2 regions of the Priestia sp. 3CA3 genome follow, and region 2 is predicted to be linked to the other one. Evidence: riboswitches for the same ligand, from Rfam matches in the RefSeq annotation. Region 2 holds a riboswitch; the other holds the start of a gene.
The links. A riboswitch is a leader RNA that binds a small molecule or an ion and turns the genes downstream of it on or off. The one in region 2 is predicted to bind glycine.

Region 1 (10,009 bases), on a different contig from region 2:
CGCTGCAGGGTTAAAATTGAAAAAGCACTTGAAGGGTGCAGTCCGTTTCCTTTAAAAGACGTAATCGCATCGTATAGCTCGCGTTCTTTCGGTGAAAATTCAACAGGAATGGTTTGAACAATTCGCTTCGTCCATTCGATACCAGTATCATGGCGGCGATTTCGAATCATAACTTTGTTAACAAGCTCTTTTAAGTGCTCATCGTTTTGCAAAGAGCGTTTTTTAGCAGAAAATAATTCTTCGAAATAGTCTTTATTGCCGAGATGGCCAGGCTTTAAAAGAGAGACTAAGTTGAAAATTTCTTCAATTCGATTTTGAATCGGTGTTGCGGTTAGCAACAGACAAAATTTCTTTTTCAGGCTTTGAACAAATTCATAGTTTTTTGTTTTGTTGTTTTTAAGTTTATGAGCTTCATCAATGATGATGAGGTCGTAGTCTTGTTCTAGCACAATTTCTCGATGAGGGGAACGTTTTGCTGTATCAATTGAAGATACAACGATGTCACACTGATCCCACACATATGATTTTCTTTGAGGGACCGCGGGAATATAAAATTTTTGATTCAATTCCATAGCCCACTGTGAAACAAGCGAAGCTGGAACTAAAATGAGAACTTTTTTAACAAGCCCGCGAATCATATATTCCTTCAAAATTAACCCTGCTTCAATCGTTTTCCCTAGTCCTACTTCATCTGCTAAAATGGCTTTCCCATTCATTGTTTCGACTACTTGTTTGGCTACTTCGAGCTGATGAGGAAGCGGCGTTAAATCGGCTAAATGTTTTGGGCTTTGTAGCCCTTCAAATTCTGAGATAAGCGTTTGGTCTTCTATTTCATAGGCAAGTTTATACAAATCCCATGCAGACCAAGGGCCGTCTTGCTCCAATTTAGTTGAGAAGGCTGCTTCCCATGTTTCATCGATGTTTAATTTCACTTTCATGATAAAAATGCTCCTTTGTAAAAAATTTTTATTGAACAAATGATAAGAATCAGGTAGGATAAAAATATATTTAGAAAATTTGAAAAAGAAAATAGATTAGCACTTTACAAATGATTGTGTGAATAAAGAAAGATACATCTTTCAGTAGTATGCCCAACTTTACCAACTTTATAGAAGCGAATGACGACACGGGGAGAGACTACTTGAATGTAGCGCCGAAGGAGCAAGCAATAAAATTGTGAATCTCTCAGGCAAAAAGACTCTTGTTTGACGCAGCTCTGGAGAGTGTCTATGCGTTTATAGACCACCCACGAGGCAAACCTATTCGTTTATAGGTAAACTTTCAGGTGAAAAGGACAGAGACTTCCTACTAAATACAGTAGGGGGTTTTCTGTCCTTTTTTGTTTGGATACATAGTGATCCCCACACTATTTGAAAACTCCCCGTTATGAAAAGTTTCACGTGAAAAAGAGGAGGACATAAATATGACAACAGAATTACACAAAACGCCGCTTTATGATACCTATCAAAAATATGGTGCCAAAACAATTGATTTTGGAGGATGGGCTCTTCCCGTTCAATTTTCTTCTATTAAAGAAGAGCATGAAGCTGTACGTACAAAGGCAGGTCTTTTTGATGTCTCTCATATGGGAGAAATTCTTGTGACAGGAGCTGATAGCTTAGCTTTTCTTCAGCATACGATGACAAATGACGTTTCTACCCTTGTAGATGGAAAAGCGCAGTATACGGCTATGTGTTATGAAGACGGAGGCACGGTAGATGATTTGCTGATTTACAAAAAAGCAGATCAAGAGTATTTGCTGGTCGTAAACGCTGCTAATATTCAAAAAGACTATGAGTGGCTTGTGTCTCACAAACAAGGAGATGTAACGCTCGTTAATCAATCTGATGAAACTGCGCAGCTAGCATTACAAGGTCCTTTAGCAGAAAAAGTTTTACAAACGTTAACGAATAAAAATTTAGCTTCATTAAAGCCATTTACATTTGCTGATGATGTAGAAGTAGCGAATGTAAAAGCTCTCGTTTCACGTACTGGATATACCGGAGAAGATGGTTTTGAAATTTATTGTTCTTCAGCTGACGCCTCTCACTTGTGGACGGCTATTTTAGAAGCAGGAAGTGAGGACGGTGTGTTGCCTTGCGGACTAGGCGCTCGCGATACGCTTCGTTTTGAAGCTACTTTGGCTTTATATGGCCAAGAGCTTTCAAAAGATATTACGCCCATTGAAGCTCGAATTGGATTTGCAGTAAAAACGAACAAAGATAGCTTTATTGGAAAAGAAGTGTTAAAAGAACAGCGTGAAAGCGGGGCACCTCGTAAGCTGGTAGGAATTGAAATGATTGATAAAGGTATACCAAGACACGGTTACGAAGTATTTGCAGATGAAGAACAAATTGGATTTGTGACAACAGGTACACAGTCACCGACATTAAAGAAAAACATCGGTCTAGCGCTATTATCAGCAGAGTATACAGAGCTTGGTCAAGAAGTGGAAGTGCAGGTTCGGAAAAAACGCTTAAAAGCAAAAGTGGTTTCAACACCTTTTTATAAACGTTCAAAGTAAGCTTTGGGGAGGAATTTAACATGTTACATCGCTATTTACCAATGACAGAACAAGATCAGCAGCAAATGTTAGCAGCAATTGGTGTTTCATCCGTTGATGATTTATTTTCAGATATTCCGCAGCGCGTTCGTTTTCAAGGAGAATACAATATTAAAAAAGCGGCTTCAGAGCCTCAGCTGTTAAAAGAATTAAATAATATGGCTGCAAAAAATGCTCATTTGAAAGAATATTCTTCTTTTTTAGGAGCGGGAGTTTATGATCATTACATGCCGGTTATTGTTGATCATGTTATTTCTCGTTCGGAATTTTATACGGCCTATACTCCGTATCAACCGGAAATTTCTCAAGGAGAACTTCAGGCCATCTTTGAATTTCAAACAATGATTTGTGAGTTAACGGGGATGGACGTGGCCAATTCTTCTATGTATGACGGAGGAACTGCTTTAGCAGAAGCCGCTATGCTCAGTGCGGGTCAAACGAAAAAGAAAAAAGTACTTGTCTCTGCGGCCGTTCACCCTGAGTCAAAAGATGTGTTAAAAACGTATGCGAAGGGTCAATACATTGAAGTGGTAGAAATCCCTGCAGCAGACGGCGTAACAGATATGATTGCATTAGAAAAAGAGATGGGAAGTGACGTGGCAGCTGTTATTGTCCAGTATCCAAATTTCTACGGACAAATCGAGCCGTTAAAAGAAATTGAAGAAATTACTCATCAAGAAAAATGTATGTTTGTGGTTTCAAGCAATCCTTTATCATTAGGTTTACTTACGCCTCCTGGAGAATTTGGAGCTGATATTGTCATTGGAGATGCACAGCCATTTGGTATTCCAAGTCAATTTGGAGGCCCGCACTGCGGATACTTTGCAACTACGTCTAAGCTTATGCGGAAAATTCCAGGACGATTAGTAGGGCAAACGGTGGATGAAAACGGTAAGCGAGGGTTTGTTTTAACCCTTCAAGCTCGTGAGCAGCATATACGCCGTGATAAAGCGACGTCTAACATTTGTTCAAATCAAGCGTTAAATGCTTTAGCGGCATCAGTTGCCATGACAGCTTTAGGCAAGCAAGGTGTAAAAGAAATGGCGCTGCAAAACTTATCAAAAACGCATTATGCATATGAAGCGTTAAAGGCAAAAGGGGTAAATGTAGCATTTGAAGGACCGTTTTTTAACGAATTAGTCGTGAAGCTTCCTGTTTCGGTAACAGAAGCAAACAATCATTTATTAGCATCAAAAATAATTGGCGGTTATGATCTTAGCCGTGATAACCAAGCGCTTGAAAATCACATGCTGCTTGCTTTTACAGAACTCCGTACAAAAGAGGAAATTGACCAACTTGTAAATGAATTGGGGGATCTTCATGCTTAATCAAAATCAATCACTTATTTTTGAAAGCAGTAAAGAAGGGCGAATCGGCTATTCATTGCCGGAGTTAGATGTTCCGCAAGTAAATGCTGAAGAGCTGCTTGGAAAAGCGTATGTCCGTACCGAAGCTCCTGAGCTTCCTGAAGTATCAGAACTCGATATTATGCGTCATTACACCGCGCTTTCAAAACGAAATCACGGAGTGGACTCAGGGTTTTATCCGCTTGGTTCATGCACGATGAAATATAATCCAAAAGTGAATGAACAAGCAGCACGGATTGCTGGGTTAGCGCATATTCATCCGCTTCAAGATGAGCAAACGGTTCAAGGTGCTCTCGAACTTTTATATGATTTACAAGAGCATTTAACAGAAATTACGGGAATGGATGAAGTAACACTTCAGCCAGCAGCGGGTGCTCATGGCGAGTGGACCGGGCTTATGATGATTCGTGCCTATCATGAAGCAAATGGTGAGACGCAGCGAACAAAAGTCATTGTTCCAGACTCAGCTCACGGAACGAACCCTGCTTCGGCAACAGTTGCGGGATTTGAAACGGTAACGGTAAAATCAAACGAACATGGTTTAGTGGACTTAGAGGATTTACGCCGCGTAGTGGGAGAAGATACAGCCGCTTTAATGTTAACAAACCCAAATACGCTAGGGTTATTTGAAGAAGATATTTTAGAAATGGCTGAAATTGTTCACGCAGCAGGTGGAAAGCTTTATTATGATGGTGCAAATTTAAACGCAGTATTAAGCAAAGCTCGTCCTGGAGATATGGGATTTGACGTTGTTCATTTAAATCTTCATAAAACCTTTACAGGTCCTCATGGAGGCGGCGGTCCTGGTTCCGGTCCGGTAGGGGTAAAAGCAGATTTAATTCCGTATCTGCCTAAACCAGTGCTTGTGAAAACAGAACAAGGCTATCACTTTGACTATAACCGTCCTCAGTCAATTGGACGCGTAAAGCCGTTTTACGGCAACTTCGGTATCAACGTTCGCGCTTATACGTATATTCGTTCAATGGGTCCAGACGGCTTAAAAGCCGTAACGGAAAACGCTGTGCTAAATGCCAACTATATGATGCGTCGTTTAGCAGAACACTATGAGCTGCCGTTTGACCGTCACTGTAAGCACGAATTTGTTTTATCAGGAAAACGTCAGAAAAAGCTTGGCGTGCGCACATTGGATATCGCGAAACGACTGCTTGATTTTGGCTATCATCCGCCGACTATCTACTTTCCTCTTATCGTAGAAGAGTGCATGATGATCGAACCAACGGAAACGGAGTCGAAAGAAACGCTAGATGCGTTTATCGATGCGATGATTCAAATTGCAAAAGAAGCAGAAGAGACGCCTGAACTCGTACAGGAAGCTCCGCATACAACGGTTGTGAAGCGCCTTGATGAAACGCTGGCAGCGAGAAAACCAGTTCTTCGCTATCAGAAAGAACAGGCTGTTCAAAACGTCTAACAAAAAACCTCGCCCAAAGGCGAGGTTTTTCTATATACATACCATTATTTTTTCTTTTTTACTTTACCGTTCCACATTTTGAAGCCGCCTTTTAAATCATAGATTTCTTTAACACCGTGGCGACGAAGCATTTGTGCTGCACGTCCTGTGCGCATTCCGCTTTGACAATAGATGTACACAGGCTGATCCGGACGAAATTCTTTAATGCGCATACGGAACTGTGAAAGAGGAATATTTCGTGCGCCTAAAATATGTCCGTTTTCGAATTCATTCGGTTCGCGAATATCAACTAGCTGTGCCTTGCGGTAGCCGCTGCGGAATTCTTCTTCAGTTAACGTTTTCATAATGCGACGTTGGATAAAGAACATAACGACAGAGTATATGATGATTACTCCAAGTAAAATGAGTACTGCTGTAATTGGTGACATGCTGATTCTTCCTTTCTTCGACAAAATCCATACTCTTATTATATAAGTGAATGAAATTAGAAGTAAAGCGATTTTGCCTTGAATCTAGCGGATTTCTTCCCGAAAATGAAAAAACTACCACATTTGAATTCGCAGTTTTATGTTGCTCTTTGCTTTTCCTTAGCTCAATCTTTTGGTAGACTAAAAAACGGATTTATTTTTTATATTACATATAGCTGAGGATGAGGTAGATGAAAGCAAAGTGGAGATTTATTGATTCCAACAACCGTTCGCCTTATTACAATATGGCGTTAGATGAAGCGTTATTAGAATGGCATAGTAAAGGAGAAATTCCACCTACGATTCGTTTTTACGGATGGAACCCTCCAACGCTGTCGATCGGTTATTTTCAAAAAGCTGAAAAAGAAATTAACTTTGATAAAGTAAAAGAATTAGGATTAGGCTTTGTGAGACGTCCAACGGGCGGCAGGGGCGTGCTTCATGATGAAGAGCTTACTTACAGCGTCATTGTATCTGAAGAGTATCCTAATATGCCTAAGACAGTTACAGAGGCATATCGCGTCATCTCTGAAGGTTTACTGGAAGGATTTCGTTCGTTAGGGCTCGAGGCTTATTTTGCTATTCCTCGTTCAGAAGAAGAAAAAAATAGCTTAAAAAACCCTCGTTCGTCCGTGTGCTTTGATGCTCCTTCTTGGTATGAACTTGTTGTAGAGGGCCGCAAAATTGCTGGAAGTGCCCAAACTAGACAAAAAGGAGTTATTCTACAGCACGGCTCTATTCTGTTAGAGATTGATGAAGATAAATTATTCAGCGTGTTTAATTATCCAAATGACCGCGTGAAAGAAAGAATGCAGCGCGCATTTCGTTCTAAAGCGGTAGCCATCAATGCAATTGCGGGCCGCAAAATTTCTATCGAAGAAGCAAAAGAAGCGTTTTATAAAGGATTTGCTTCTGCTCTTGATATCGATTTAGAACCGTATACACTATCTGAAGAAGAGGAAGCATATGTAGAAGAACTAGCGCGCACAAAGTACGGATCGGATGAATGGAACTTTAAGCGCTAAACGAATGCGGATGGTAAATAGATAAAAGTGCAACTTCTTATAAGTTGCACTTTTTATTGGAATTTTTAGAAACAATGCTTGGCTAATAGAATACATACGGAAGAAAAGTCAAACACTTTTTTTACGAAAAAAAAAATATTTCACTTGACACCCTTCTATATGTAGATGTTTGGAGAAGTGTCAAATACTATATATTGAATTCGTCCAAGCCGTGTGGTAAGTTATTGATAGTTGATTGAAAAACTCTATTTCCTTTAAAAGGAAATAGAGTTAATAAATTTATAGATGTTCGATAGGTAAGGAGTTGTGAGAATGACTGTTTTGTTAAATCAAAAAGTGAATATGAATGTTGAAAAGCTCAATTCAGATATTGAACGCTTTCCGCAAGTACATCCGATTACACCGGATATGAAGTTAACTCATAAAGGTGTTTCAAGATTGGTAATGTTAGACCGCTATGCGTTTAAAGATACGGAAAAATTAACGTTATCAGAAGGAGATTTTGTTGTTCTAACTGTAAAGGAAGACCCAAAATTTCCAGCACGAGGACTTGGCTATGTGGAAAGCATTAATTTTGAGCAAAAAACCGCTGTTGTCAAGGTAGAAGATGAGTTTAGAGGAGCTTTATCACCTGAAGAAGCAGAAAATGGGTTAATTATTCGTTCTTTAGATGTCATTGAAAAACCTCTAGAGGTCTTCTATGAGCAAATTGCAAAACGTAATGCAACAGGCTTAGCTTCTGTGGAAAAAACAGAAGAAAAGCGCAAAGAGTGGTTTGAAAAGTTCTATCAAGAGCTTGTTCAGCTAAACTTTGTACCAGCTGGCCGCGTTCTTTACGGTGCAGGTGCTGACACGGACGTAACGTACTTTAACTGTTACGTAATGCCTTATGTAAAAGATTCACGTGAAGGTATTTCAGAACACCGCAAACAAGTAATGGAAATCATGAGCCGCGGAGGCGGTGTTGGAACGAATGGTTCAACTCTTCGCCCGCGCAACACGCTGGCTCGCGGTGTAAACGGCAAATCATCTGGTTCGGTTTCATGGTTGGATGATATTGCTAAACTGACGCATCTTGTTGAGCAAGGTGGGTCGCGTCGTTAACAAACCGGCGACGTAATCTCGTGAATTGCTGGAACACCCTTAGAGCTTTCTTCACCACAACGTGATCGGCAACGATGAGCGTGATGGTTAGAAAAGAGGAAAGATTGGGCAATCAGCAGCCAAGTGTCTTTGGAAACGAAGATAAAGGTTCAACGACTATTGAAACTTCCTAAAAGTTCTAATGCAATAAAACTTTAGTGAATAAAGTAGGTGTTATGATGGAAGCAAAGGAAGGAGTAAACCATAGCAAACGGCAACGTCGCTATGGGGCACGAGACAAAGGGATTTTCTTCTTTGATGATATAGTCTGATCTTACATGAAAGTGTAAGAGTACGGCAGAAATGACCGTACCCTTCTTAACGAAGAGTAACAAATTGGGGGCACAAATGATCATGCTTGCCGACTGGCATCCTGACATTGTAGAGTTTATTATTTCTAAAATGCAAAACCCTCGCATTTTACGTTTCTTAATTGAAAACACAAATGACGAAATGATTAAAAAGCACGCGCAAGATAAATTGAAGTTCACGCCGCTAACAGAGTCTGAAGAAGCAATGTACCAAGGAATCATTAACTATAAACAAATTCCTGGTCTTGGTGGGTTCAGTGAAAAAATCATTAAAGATGCAGAAGAAAAGCTGCAAACTGGCGGAACGTACAGCGTTCATAACTCAGAGTTTTTAACAGGAGCAAACATTTCTGTATGCTTAACAAAAGATTTTATGGATGCTGTTGAAAACGACGGTGAATACGAACTTCGCTTCCCAGACGTAGAAAGCTATTCAAAAGAAGAAATGGCTAACTACAATGAAAACTGGCACGAAGTAGGCGACGTGCGCGAGTGGGCAAAACAAGGAAACAAAGTTCGTACGTACCGTACTATCCGTGCAAAAGAGCTATGGAACCTAATTAATATTTGTGCAACGTACTCAGCTGAACCAGGCATTTTCTTCTTTGACAATGCCAATGACATGACAAATGCTCAAGCATATGGTCAGCACGTTGTTGCAACGAATCCATGTGGTGAACAACCACTTGCACCATTCTCTGTTTGTAACTTAGCTGCTGTTAACTTAGCGCAAATGGCAGATAAAGAAACAAAAACAGTTAACTTTGAAAAGCTACGTCAAACGGTTGAAACTGGCGTTAGAATGCAAGATAACGTTATTGATGCAACTCCTTATTTCTTAGAAGAGAACCAAAAGCAAGCGCTTGGCGAACGCCGCGTTGGTCTTGGTGTAATGGGTCTTCACGATCTTCTTATTTATTGTGAAACAGAATACGGCTCTGACAAAGGCAATGAGTTAGTAGATAAAGTGTTTGAAACAATTGCCACGACGGCTTACCGCGCGTCTGTAGAGCTTGGAAAAGAAAAAGGAAGCTTCCCGTTCTTAGTGGGCGAAACAGATGCTGAAACGGCTTCTTTACGTGAAGCATTTACAAATACAGGCTTCATGAAAAAAATGCCTGAAGATATTCGTGAAAACATTAAAGAGCACGGTATCCGAAACTCTCATTTATTAACAGTAGCGCCAACAGGCAGTACTGGAACAATGGTTGGAGTATCAACGGGTCTTGAACCTTATTTCTCATTCTCATACTTCCGAAGCGGCCGTTTAGGTAAATTTATTGAAGTAAAAGCTGATATCGTTCAAGAGTATTTAGATCAGCATCCAGAAGCAGATCCAAACAACCTTCCTGAATGGTTCATTTCAGCTATGGAACTTGCACCACAAGCTCACGCGGACGTGCAATGTGTGATTCAGCGCTGGATTGACAGTTCAATTAGTAAAACAGTAAACGCTCCTCGTGGTTACACGGTAGAGCAAGTTCAAAAAGTGTACGAGCGTCTGTATAAAGGCGGAGCAAAAGGCGGTACAGTGTACGTAGACGGAAGCCGTGATGCACAAGTCTTAACGCTAAAAGCAGAAGAAAATACATTTGATGAAGAAATTGAAGCGCCAAAAGAAGAAACAAAACCGCACGTGGTGTTAGTTGATACAATTAACGAAATTCGTTCAACTGATGTAACAATCGGTTCTGAAGTAGG
Region 2 (10,009 bases):
ATCTTTGGGATTTTGTTCTTTTAATAAGTGAACAAAACCTTTTAAAGAAGTCAAAGGATTTTTGATCTCGTGAGCAACTCCAGCTGCAAGTTCTCCTACAACGGCAAGCTTCTCAGAAGTTCTAAGCTTCTCTTCTGCTTTTTTACGCTCCGTAATATCTGTCGATACGCACAGCATTTGAATCACTTCCTGTTTTTCATTCATAATAGGAAGTTTTGCTGTTTCGACCCAGCGCCGGTTTCCTTTCGAATCTTTAAACTGTTCTTCTAATACCATCCCTTTTTGCGTACAGTTTGAAAACGTCCCTTTATATAAAAGATCTGATTGAAGGTTGAATTGATATTTATCAATTGGTTGTCCAATCAAGTCATCAGATTTTTCACCTAGCAGCATCGCAAAAGATTCATTAACAAGAATGAACTCCCTTTTTTGATTAATGGCATAAATATAGCTTGGATTAATGTCAATGACTTGTCTTAAAAACGTTTTTTGTTCCTGCAGCTGATTTTCTTTTTGCTGTAAATTTGCTTTAGAATGGCGTATATAGCTAATCATTTCATTAAACTGTTTAGATAAAGTACCGATTTCCCCCCGCTCAATTTCTCGTTCCGGAATTTTTTGATTAAAATTCCCGCGAGCTACTTGTCCCGCCAATTCATATAGTTTACGAATAGGATTCACAATTTGCCTTGCATATAACGCAGTAAAAAAAGAAAGTAGTAAAATTGTAATACCTGAAACGGTCCAAAGCGTTTTTTCAAACGTTTCATAAGGCCTGTAAATTTCTTCAACGGGTAATTCAGCGACAATTCCCCAATCCAAAACAGGAATATATTCAAATGACGCAAAGAAGTACTTACCTTCGGTGTTCACAACGCGCTGATATCCTGATTTATGATTCATCGTTTCCTGAACGATTTCATTTTCCCTGGCATTTTCACCGATTCTCTGTTTCTCAGGGTGTGAAATAATTCTACCATTGCGGTCTACAATAAACGTATAGCCGTTCTCTCCTATATCGAACGTTTGAAAAATGGATTGAAAGCTTTTATTTTCTTCAATGCGCAGCGCTAAATTTATAACTTTTTTTACATTTTGCTGCTCATCCAAAATAGGAATTGCCATCACCACAATGTAATGCTTTGTGTCTGCTGAAACGACATCGCTTAAATATATTTTTTTAGTTCGCAGCGCTTCTTGAAAATATTTTCTTTTACTTAAGTTCACGTGCTTCATACTCTTTAAATCATCTGGGTAATAATGCTCCACATACCCTTTTGTATTAAAAATGGTTCCGCTATCGATATACGGTGAAATATTAACTATTTTCTGCAGTTCTTTGTCTATCTCTTGTTCATCATCTGATAAAAAAATAGGATCTTGCTGTACCTCGTCGCCCAAGCTCCAAATATCTTTAATAACGATGTTAATTTGCTCTTTCATTCTCTTGACGGTTTTATCAGTTACCTGTCGATATTGATCTTGAGAAATATTAGGCAGCATCACTCTTGAAACTATAAACATTAGCGTCAGTACGGTACAAATAAGAAGCACATTAATCGTGAAGATTTTCCAAAACGTATGAGATTTAAACCATTTCATGTTTGTTCACCTTAATTCAATGAAGTCTACCTCCATTGTACTGCAAAATGAAAACTTTTCCATGTAAATGATAGAATTCCACCTTTAGACATAGAAGAAAAGCATTTGGTTCTACATTACTATCAGAAAACTATGAGCTTTTTCACTGTATTTTCTGCTAAAACTTTTTTAGGGTTCTTATATAAACTTTGCTTACTGCATTTTCTTCATACAGTAGAAATCAATTATTTATCTTCCAATAAAAAGACCCCATCACGAAATGATGAGGTCACCCATTTACTATTTCTTCTTCCTTCTAGCCCCGTAAAAACCAAATAAGAGAATAAACCAAACGGGTGTCAACAATAAGGCTGGGCGCGTCGCATCAGAAAACAGCATAATAATAAGAATCACTGCAAACAACGCTAGCACAACATAGTTTATAAATGGTGTTAACGGTGCTTTGAATGTTGATGCTTCATGCAGCTGGGGACGCGTTTTTTTATATCTTAGATGGCAAATCAAAATGATACTCCACACCCAAATGAAACAAATAGCGCTGATGGTTGTTACGATGCCAAAAGCTTGATCTGGTATCAGTTTGCTTAACAAAGCTCCCGCCGAGATAACCAGCGTAGATACAAACAATCCGTTGCTTGGTACGTGGTTTTTGTTCAGTTTTGCAAACGTAGATGGCCCTTGGTCATTTTTACTTAAGTTATATAAGATACGGCTTGTTGAAAACATTCCGCTATTACAAGCAGAAGCGGCTGAAGTTAATACAACAAAATTAATAATTCCAGCAGCAAGCGGAATTCCGACTAAACTAAAGGTTTTAACAAATGGGCTTTCTGCTGCATTCAATTCCATCCACGGGTTAATAAATAAAAGGACGATAAGCGCTCCAACATAGAAAAATAAGATTCGCAGCGGAATTTTATTAATGGCCGATGGAATATTTTTTTGGGGATTTGATGTTTCCGCTGCCGATACCCCTACCAATTCAACCCCGACGTATGCGAAAATAACCATTTGGAATGAAAGTAAGAAACCTGAAATACCGTTTGGAAACAGTCCTCCATGACTCCAAAGATTTTGAACCGTAACGGATCCTGCATCTGTTTTAAATCCGATTACCAGTAAAATAACGCCAATAACAATTAACGCAAGAATCGTAATAACCTTTATTAAAGCAAACCAAAACTCTAATTCTCCAAATAATTTTACGGTTAATAAGTTAAGTCCTAATAAAATGATTACACAAATAAGTGCAGGAATCCACTGAGGAATATTGAACCAATATTTCACATATACGCCAACGGCAATCACATCAGCCATAGCTGTCATGATCCAGCAAAACCAGTACGTCCACCCTGTGACAAATGAAGCCCATGGTCCAAGATACTCTTCAGCAATATCTGTTAACGATTGATAACCTGCTTTAGACAGCAGTAGTTCTCCTAGCGCTCTCATCACAAAGAAAAGCGCAATACCCACAATTAAATAAGCAAAGATGATAGAGGGACCTGCAAGCTGTATGGCTTTACCAGAACCTAAAAATAATCCTGTCCCAATGGTTCCTCCAATCGCGATTAGCTGAACATGACGATTGGATAAATCCCTCTTTAATTCTCGTTGTTCCAACTCTAACTCCTCCTAACAATAAAACCTTTGATGCGATCGTGCGGACTACAAAATAAAGTCCAATAAAAAAAGAGATTGGATGCGCTCCAATCTCATGGTCATAAGAATAACAAATATTATGGTACATGCTACCAATTAGTAACATGCCAAATAAATATCCGGTACTCTTCTGTCCTTTTGCCTGAGATTGTGAACCCTTCGGCGTCGCGAAACTATCGCGATCTCTCCAGAAGCTGCTCCTGCTATAGTGTGATCCATAGCAATCATAGCTTTCTACGTATTAAATTTTTCGATCAAGATAATGACTGTCGAATAGTTGTTTATTCTAATACCAGTTGGATGCTTTGTCAACAAGAAAGATGACTTTCATTTATTTACCTTCTTCGAAAGAAGGTAATGAAACAGGTTCAATCGTCAACTTAGTATCCTTTTCTACATGCTACCTGAGTCCCTGCGGAAACCTAAATACATTAAATGGATCGTACTTTTTATTTACTCTTTCTAACCGCTCTGCGTTGTCTCCAAAATACTCATACTCGTAGTTTCTAAGGTTGCTGATAGGGAAATTCACATAGGAGCCTTTCGTAATACGTTTAATATATTGAAATCGCTTATACAGCCACTCTCTGTTTGCTCGTGCAAACGCATCGTCTGTCCATACAGATTGAAAGCCCAGAATATATCTAGCGTTTCTGTAAAAGAAGGCCGTTTCTCTGTTACCAACACTGCGAATTTCTCCTCCTAGTGCATAAAAAGAAATCGCGGCGTAAACAGACCCTTCTGCTGGACGCTGTATGAGATCTGCAAGATTTTCAAGCTCGCCAACTGAATAACTTCTTTGCACAAATCTTCCCGTTGACTTAAATTTTTCAGACGGAGGATAGGTTGCTTCTATCTTTTGTACCGCTTCAAGAAAAGATAATGACTCTAGCTCGACTCGGAACCCCTCCACCTCTGCAAAAGGCTGCAAGATCTTTCGAGCTCTTTCTGGAGATCCGTAAAAGAAGCCGTTCGCAAATATGCCCAATCCTTCTCCTTCTGCATTATAAAAACTGGCAACTAGCGTCATACGTTTGTCCAATTCAGGCAGCCAGCTTTGCCATATATTCATCACTTGTACCTGTTTTTCTCTTGTAGTACCTACATAAAAGAAGCGAACAAGCGTCACAGAGCTGTTCGTCGGTTTTGGAAGCTGAAACGTCATGCTTGCCACAACGCCAAAATTACCGCCACCAGCACCTCGGCATGCCCAAAAAAGATCCGCGTTACACGATTTGTTTGCTTTAATAATCTTTCCTTCATAATTGACCAACTCTAGCTCTATCAAGCTGTCACAGCCTAATCCGTAAAGTCTGCTCGAAAGCCCCCAGCCTCCTCCGAGCGTAAAGCCAGACACCCCAACAGTCGGACACGTTCCTCCTTGAAACACATATCCATTCGAACCGATAAAATCATACACTTCCGTATTCTTTGCTCCTCCCTCCATCTTTAAGATGTTCCGTTTCCTATCCAATTTCAACCCGTTTAACCGACTGATATCAATGACCAATACACAGTCACCCGTAGAATACCCTTCATAATGATGACCGCCAGATCGAATGCGAATGTCTACACGATGCTTGCGCGCCCATTGAATTGCATTTACAACATCCTGCTTTTTTTCACAGTACACAATCACAAGCGGAAATTTATCAATAGCACGATTCCACTCCTGACGAGCTTCCTCATAAATGGGGTCTTTCGGCGTTACCACTTTACCCGTAAGACCTTTCAAAAACATTGAGTCCATTTGACCTCTGCCCCTCTGTATATACTTTTTAGTAGTTTTATTACTATAGTATTCTTGGGGTGGTTGAGGGTGTGGGTTTTCAAGACTAGATTGGCGTTTATCATCTCTATAAAAAATGAAATTTCAGTTCATTTACTGAAATATAAGTACTAATAAAACTTCTTTTCGGTGCTCCGATGCTTTCTAAAACATAACTTTCCAATAATTCAAATTAGATATATTAGAATATTTTTTCTTCCAACAAGAGTCCAATTCAAATAAAAAAAGAGCAGAACCAAATCTGCCCTTTACTCTTCATCTATTTACTTCTTTAACGTCAAACTCACCACATTCTCCACGTGCGCTGTATGAGGGAACATATCAACAGGCTGAATGTAATCAACGTTATAAGCCTTCGACAGCTGCTGCACATCTTTCGCTAATGTGGATGGATTACAAGATACGTAAACCACTTTCTTTGGCTTTACTTGTAAAATTGTTTTTAGAAGCTTGTCATCACAGCCTGTTCGCGGCGGGTCAACGACGATAACGTCTGGCTTCCAGCCTTCTTTTACCCACTGCGGCATCCATTTTTCAGCCGGACCTGTTACATACGTGGCATGTTCAAATCCATGATCTTTGGCATTTTTTCGCGCGTCTACAATGGATTCTTCAATCGTGTCCATTCCGCGAATTTCTTTGGCATCTTTAGCAAGCCATAAGCCAATTGTCCCTACTCCGCAGTAAGCATCTACGATTTTTTCACTGCCTGTTAGCGCAGCTGCTTTTTTTACTTCGTCGTATAGCTTCACCGTTTGAAGAGGATTCAGCTGGAAAAATGCACGCGCTGAAAGTTCGAATGAGATATCACCTAACGTTTCTTGAATCACCGATTTTCCAGCGAGCGTAAACGTTTCGTCTCCAAAGATAAGCGATGTTTTTTGGCCGTTTACGTTTTGTACGAGCGATTTCACTTCCGGCAGGCGGCGCTGAATTTCTTTCATCAGCAGCTCTTTTTTCGGAATTTCTTTTTTAGCCGTAATCAAGACAATTTGAACTTCACCCGTTTCAAACCCTACTCGAGATACAATGGTACGCACAATTCCACGGCGTTTACGCTCATTGTAGATAGGAATTTGAAGATCTTGTAAAATTCGTTTTATTTCTTTTGTCACGTGATTTGTAGCTTTATGCTGAATGGGACAGTTTTCAATATCAATCAAGCGGTGAGAATTCAGTCCATACAAACCAGCAATGACTTTTTGTTTGTCCACGCCGACTTGAAACTGAGATTTATTACGGTAGCGCCACGGATCTTCCATACCAATCGTTTGGCGAGTTTTTTCCTCTACTTTTTTTAATGAACTGTGACGTTCGAACGCTTGCAGAACAATATCCCGCTTGGATTCTAGCTGACCTTCATAAGATAAGTGCTGAAGCTGGCAGCCTCCGCACTGGTCGTAAATCGGACAGGGTGCTTCTACGCGATGAGGAGATTTTTTGCGAATTCGCTTGATTTTCCCTTCGGCAAACTTATGCTGAACATTTGTTGCTTCTACAACCACTTCTTCATTCGGTAATGCTCCCGGTACAAAGACGACTTGGCGCTTAAAATAGCCTACGCCTTCTCCATTAATACCGAGTCTTTTTATCGTCAACGGAAACGTTTGTCCTTTTTGAACTTTCATTTCAGTTTTTGGTTTATTCATGAGACCAACTCCGATTAGTTTAAATTCTTTATATAGTTATTAACGGTCTTTAGCTCCTTAAAACCTATTGGACCGTATCGCTTTAAAAAAGACATCAACGCATATTATAACACTTCAACAGCAAAAAACCGACAGAAGAAATATTCCCGTCGGTTTTTATCTTTATTTCGTTTTAGAAGGACTTTTCTTCATTTGTTTGCGTTCGTTCATTAAATCATCAATGCTTTTAAACGTATAGCCCTGCTTTTTTAAATCCACAATCGCTTGATCTAACGCATCTGCGTTATCCTTTGAAACGGTATGCAGAAGCATGATCGCACCCGGATGTATTTGAGTCATCATATTGTCGTATGAATAGCGCCAGCCTTTTTGTTCATTCACTTTCCAGTCAACAAATGCTAGTGACCAAAATACGTTCGTATAGCCTTCTTGCTTTGAAAGAGCTAGTGTTCGTTCGCTAAATACACCTCTAGGTGAGCGGAGATACTTCATTTCATCACGACCGGTAATATTCTTGTATTCATCTTTTACTTTTTGCAGTTCCTCTTTAAAACGTGCATCATCCACTTGAGTTAAGTCAGGGTGATGCCATGAATGATTGCCGACAATATGCCCTTCTTTTACCATTCGCTTAATTAGCTTAGGCTCTTCTTTTAAATAGTGTCCTGTTACAAAAAACGTCGCAGGAACCTTTCTTTTTTTGAGCACGTCTAACACCTGCGGGGTATAACCATTTTCATAACCGTTATCAAACGTTAAATAAATATTTTTTTTAGTTGTATCGCCGAGGTAAAACGCATCATACTTAGCAAGAATTTGTTCATAAGCTGTACCTGCGGATGCGGGCTTGTGATTTTTACTTTTTTGAAATCCCCAGCTGATCGGAGTATTTGGATACATTTGTGCTTCAACAGATGCTATGCCTGTTGACATCACGAATAAAAAAACGAGAAAAAAGGTGAACCGGCGCATAAGAAGCTCCTTTCGGAAGTCATTTTACGCTTAGTATCCACTCAATTTTCTCGTTCATGAACGTTACTTTTTACCATACGTTCCCGACGTATGTTTATTTAAATACCGGTTCTTTAAATTGCTCAAGCTTTTCAAATGAAGACTTGTCTACATCTGCATGCAAGCTGTTTCCGTGTGAATCCATCGTCACTACAGCTGTAAAACCTTCTACTTTTAAATGCCACATTGCTTCAGGAATACCGAACTGCATCAAATCAACGCCTTCTACGCTCTTGATACAATCAGCATAGTACTGCGCAGCTCCGCCGATAGCATTTAAGTATACGCCCCCGTGCTCTTGAAGAGCAGCAAGCGTTTTAGGACCCATACCGCCTTTACCGATAACCGCGCGGATACCAAATTTCTTCATAATATCTCCTTGGTAAGGTTCTTCACGAATACTTGTTGTTGGTCCTGCAGCGGTTACGTGCCATTTTTCATCTTCGTCTTTTAACATAACCGGGCCACAGTGATAAATGATTTGTCCATTTAAATCAATTGGCGCATCGTGGTCTGTTAAATGTTTATGAATAGCGTCGCGTCCTGTGTAGATCATACCGTTGATGCGCACTACGTCACCAACTTTTAATTCACGAATTTGCTCTTCTGTAATAGGTGCTTGTAATACAACTTCTTTTGTTTCATCCGCATTTTGTTTCTCTTCTGCACCTGCATTTTTATTAAAATCTACTTCTTCGCCTTCTTGATACAGCCACTCTTGAACGCTTCCTGTATCAGCGTTGATTTTAATACCTAAGCGACGGTAAGCCCAGCAGTTATACGCAACTGACACATAGAAGCTAGCAGGAATACGATTGATTACGCCGACTTTACAGCCAAGTAATGTCGTTTCTCCGCCAAAGCCCATTGTACCGATTCCTAGCTTATTAGCATTTTCCATTACATACTCTTCTAATTCTTTCAGCTGAGCGTTTGGATTTTCGTCATCTAAGTTTCGGAACAGCTGCTCTTTTGCTAATTCATAGCCTGTTGTACGGTCGCCACCGATTCCAACACCAATGACGCCGGCGCTACAGCCTTGGCCTTGCGCTTGGTATACTGAGTGCATCACACATTTACGAATACCGTCTAAATCACGGCCAGCTCGGCCTAACCCTTCTACTTCACAAGGCAGGCTATACTGAATGTTTTTATTTTCACAGCCGCCGCCTTTTAAAATAAGACGCGCATCAATATAGTCATTTTCCCACTGTTCAAACTTAATAACCGGCGTGCCTCCGCCTAAATTATTACCGCTGTTTTCTCCCGTTAACGAATCTACAGAGTTAGGGCGAAGCTTTCCGTGCTTTGTTGCTTCTTCAATTGCCCAATAAATCGCTTCTTTAATTTGAAGCTGATTCACTCCTACAGGGGTTTTAATTTTAAATGTTGGCATACCTGTATCTTGACAAATTGGCGATAAATTATCATCCGCCATCTTAATATTATTGGTAATGGTCGCTAAAGACATTGCTGCACGCGTTCCTGCATTTTCACGCGCTTTTGCCTTTGCGATAGCACGTCGAACGTCTTTTGGCAATTTTGTAGATGTTTCAACAATTAAATCGTACATGCTTTGTTTTAAAGCTTCAATCATCACTTAATTCCTCCCATATCCCGCTAATGTATGTATTTATCTATCTGTCGTACAACTTTCAAAATTTATTATACTCCTTCAAAAATTGTTTCGAAAGACCTTTATAGGAGGATTTCTACTTCAAGCAAAAAAGCGCTAGTTTTTCTAGCGCTTTTTTCTTCTTCATTCTTTATCTTTTTTAAACTGCTCACATTTTGCTTCTAAGTCATCAATCATTGTAATCAAACGGTCAATATCTTCTAGATCTGTGTTTTCAGGCTCCATAGAGTCTAATACATGTACAAACATATTTAAACGATCTTTTAAATAACGTACTTGTGAATCTTTATCTCGAACGGCGTTTCCCATTTTAAACCCTCCTGATGTAGCTTTTCATTCGTATTTCCTTATATCCTAACGAATACTTTCATATTTGACAACTAAAAGCAATAAAATCCATAATAGTCACTGGTGTCCGTTTTGAATGGGACGTATAATTTAGTCTAGCAGGACGGACCGTGAGATGTTTTCATCATCATTTCACTTTACGGAAAAATAAAAGGAGTTTTTTTATGGCCACTTTACAACGAATTACCCCGGAGTTCGATCCGTGGGAAGCGTATTTAGATATGAAACAATATGGCAAACCGACGCTCACAAACGTTGAATTTACAACAACGACGCTTTGTAATATGCGATGTGAGCACTGCGCAGTTGGAT

Region 1: it holds a riboswitch for glycine, as region 2 does, so the genes downstream of both, gcvT (glycine cleavage system aminomethyltransferase GcvT) here and AC1VNJ_RS23020 (amino acid permease) in region 2, are expected to answer to the same signal.

What each region holds. Positions count from the first base shown of each region.
Region 1 is NZ_JBXENJ010000001.1:404,881-414,889, forward strand. It holds gene AC1VNJ_RS02085 (DEAD/DEAH box helicase) at 1-938, opposite strand, end outside; glycine riboswitch at 1,119-1,211, shown strand; gene gcvT (glycine cleavage system aminomethyltransferase GcvT) at 1,424-2,524, shown strand; gene gcvPA (aminomethyl-transferring glycine dehydrogenase subunit GcvPA) at 2,545-3,891, shown strand; gene gcvPB (aminomethyl-transferring glycine dehydrogenase subunit GcvPB) at 3,884-5,362, shown strand; gene AC1VNJ_RS02105 (rhodanese-like domain-containing protein) at 5,407-5,790, opposite strand; gene AC1VNJ_RS02110 (lipoate--protein ligase family protein) at 6,021-6,854, shown strand; partial or broken gene AC1VNJ_RS02115 (ribonucleotide reductase N-terminal alpha domain-containing protein) at 7,167-7,955, shown strand; partial or broken gene AC1VNJ_RS02120 (vitamin B12-dependent ribonucleotide reductase) at 8,328-10,009, shown strand, end outside.
Region 2 is NZ_JBXENJ010000011.1:22,668-32,676, forward strand. It holds gene AC1VNJ_RS23015 (PAS domain-containing sensor histidine kinase) at 1-1,602, opposite strand, end outside; gene AC1VNJ_RS23020 (amino acid permease) at 1,882-3,225, opposite strand; glycine riboswitch at 3,385-3,465, opposite strand; gene AC1VNJ_RS23025 (FAD-binding oxidoreductase) at 3,665-5,014, opposite strand; gene rlmD (23S rRNA (uracil(1939)-C(5))-methyltransferase RlmD) at 5,317-6,702, opposite strand; gene pdaA (delta-lactam-biosynthetic de-N-acetylase) at 6,865-7,674, opposite strand; gene AC1VNJ_RS23040 (fumarate hydratase) at 7,769-9,310, opposite strand; gene AC1VNJ_RS23045 (SE1561 family protein) at 9,473-9,658, opposite strand; gene yfkAB (radical SAM/CxCxxxxC motif protein YfkAB) at 9,862-10,009, shown strand, end outside.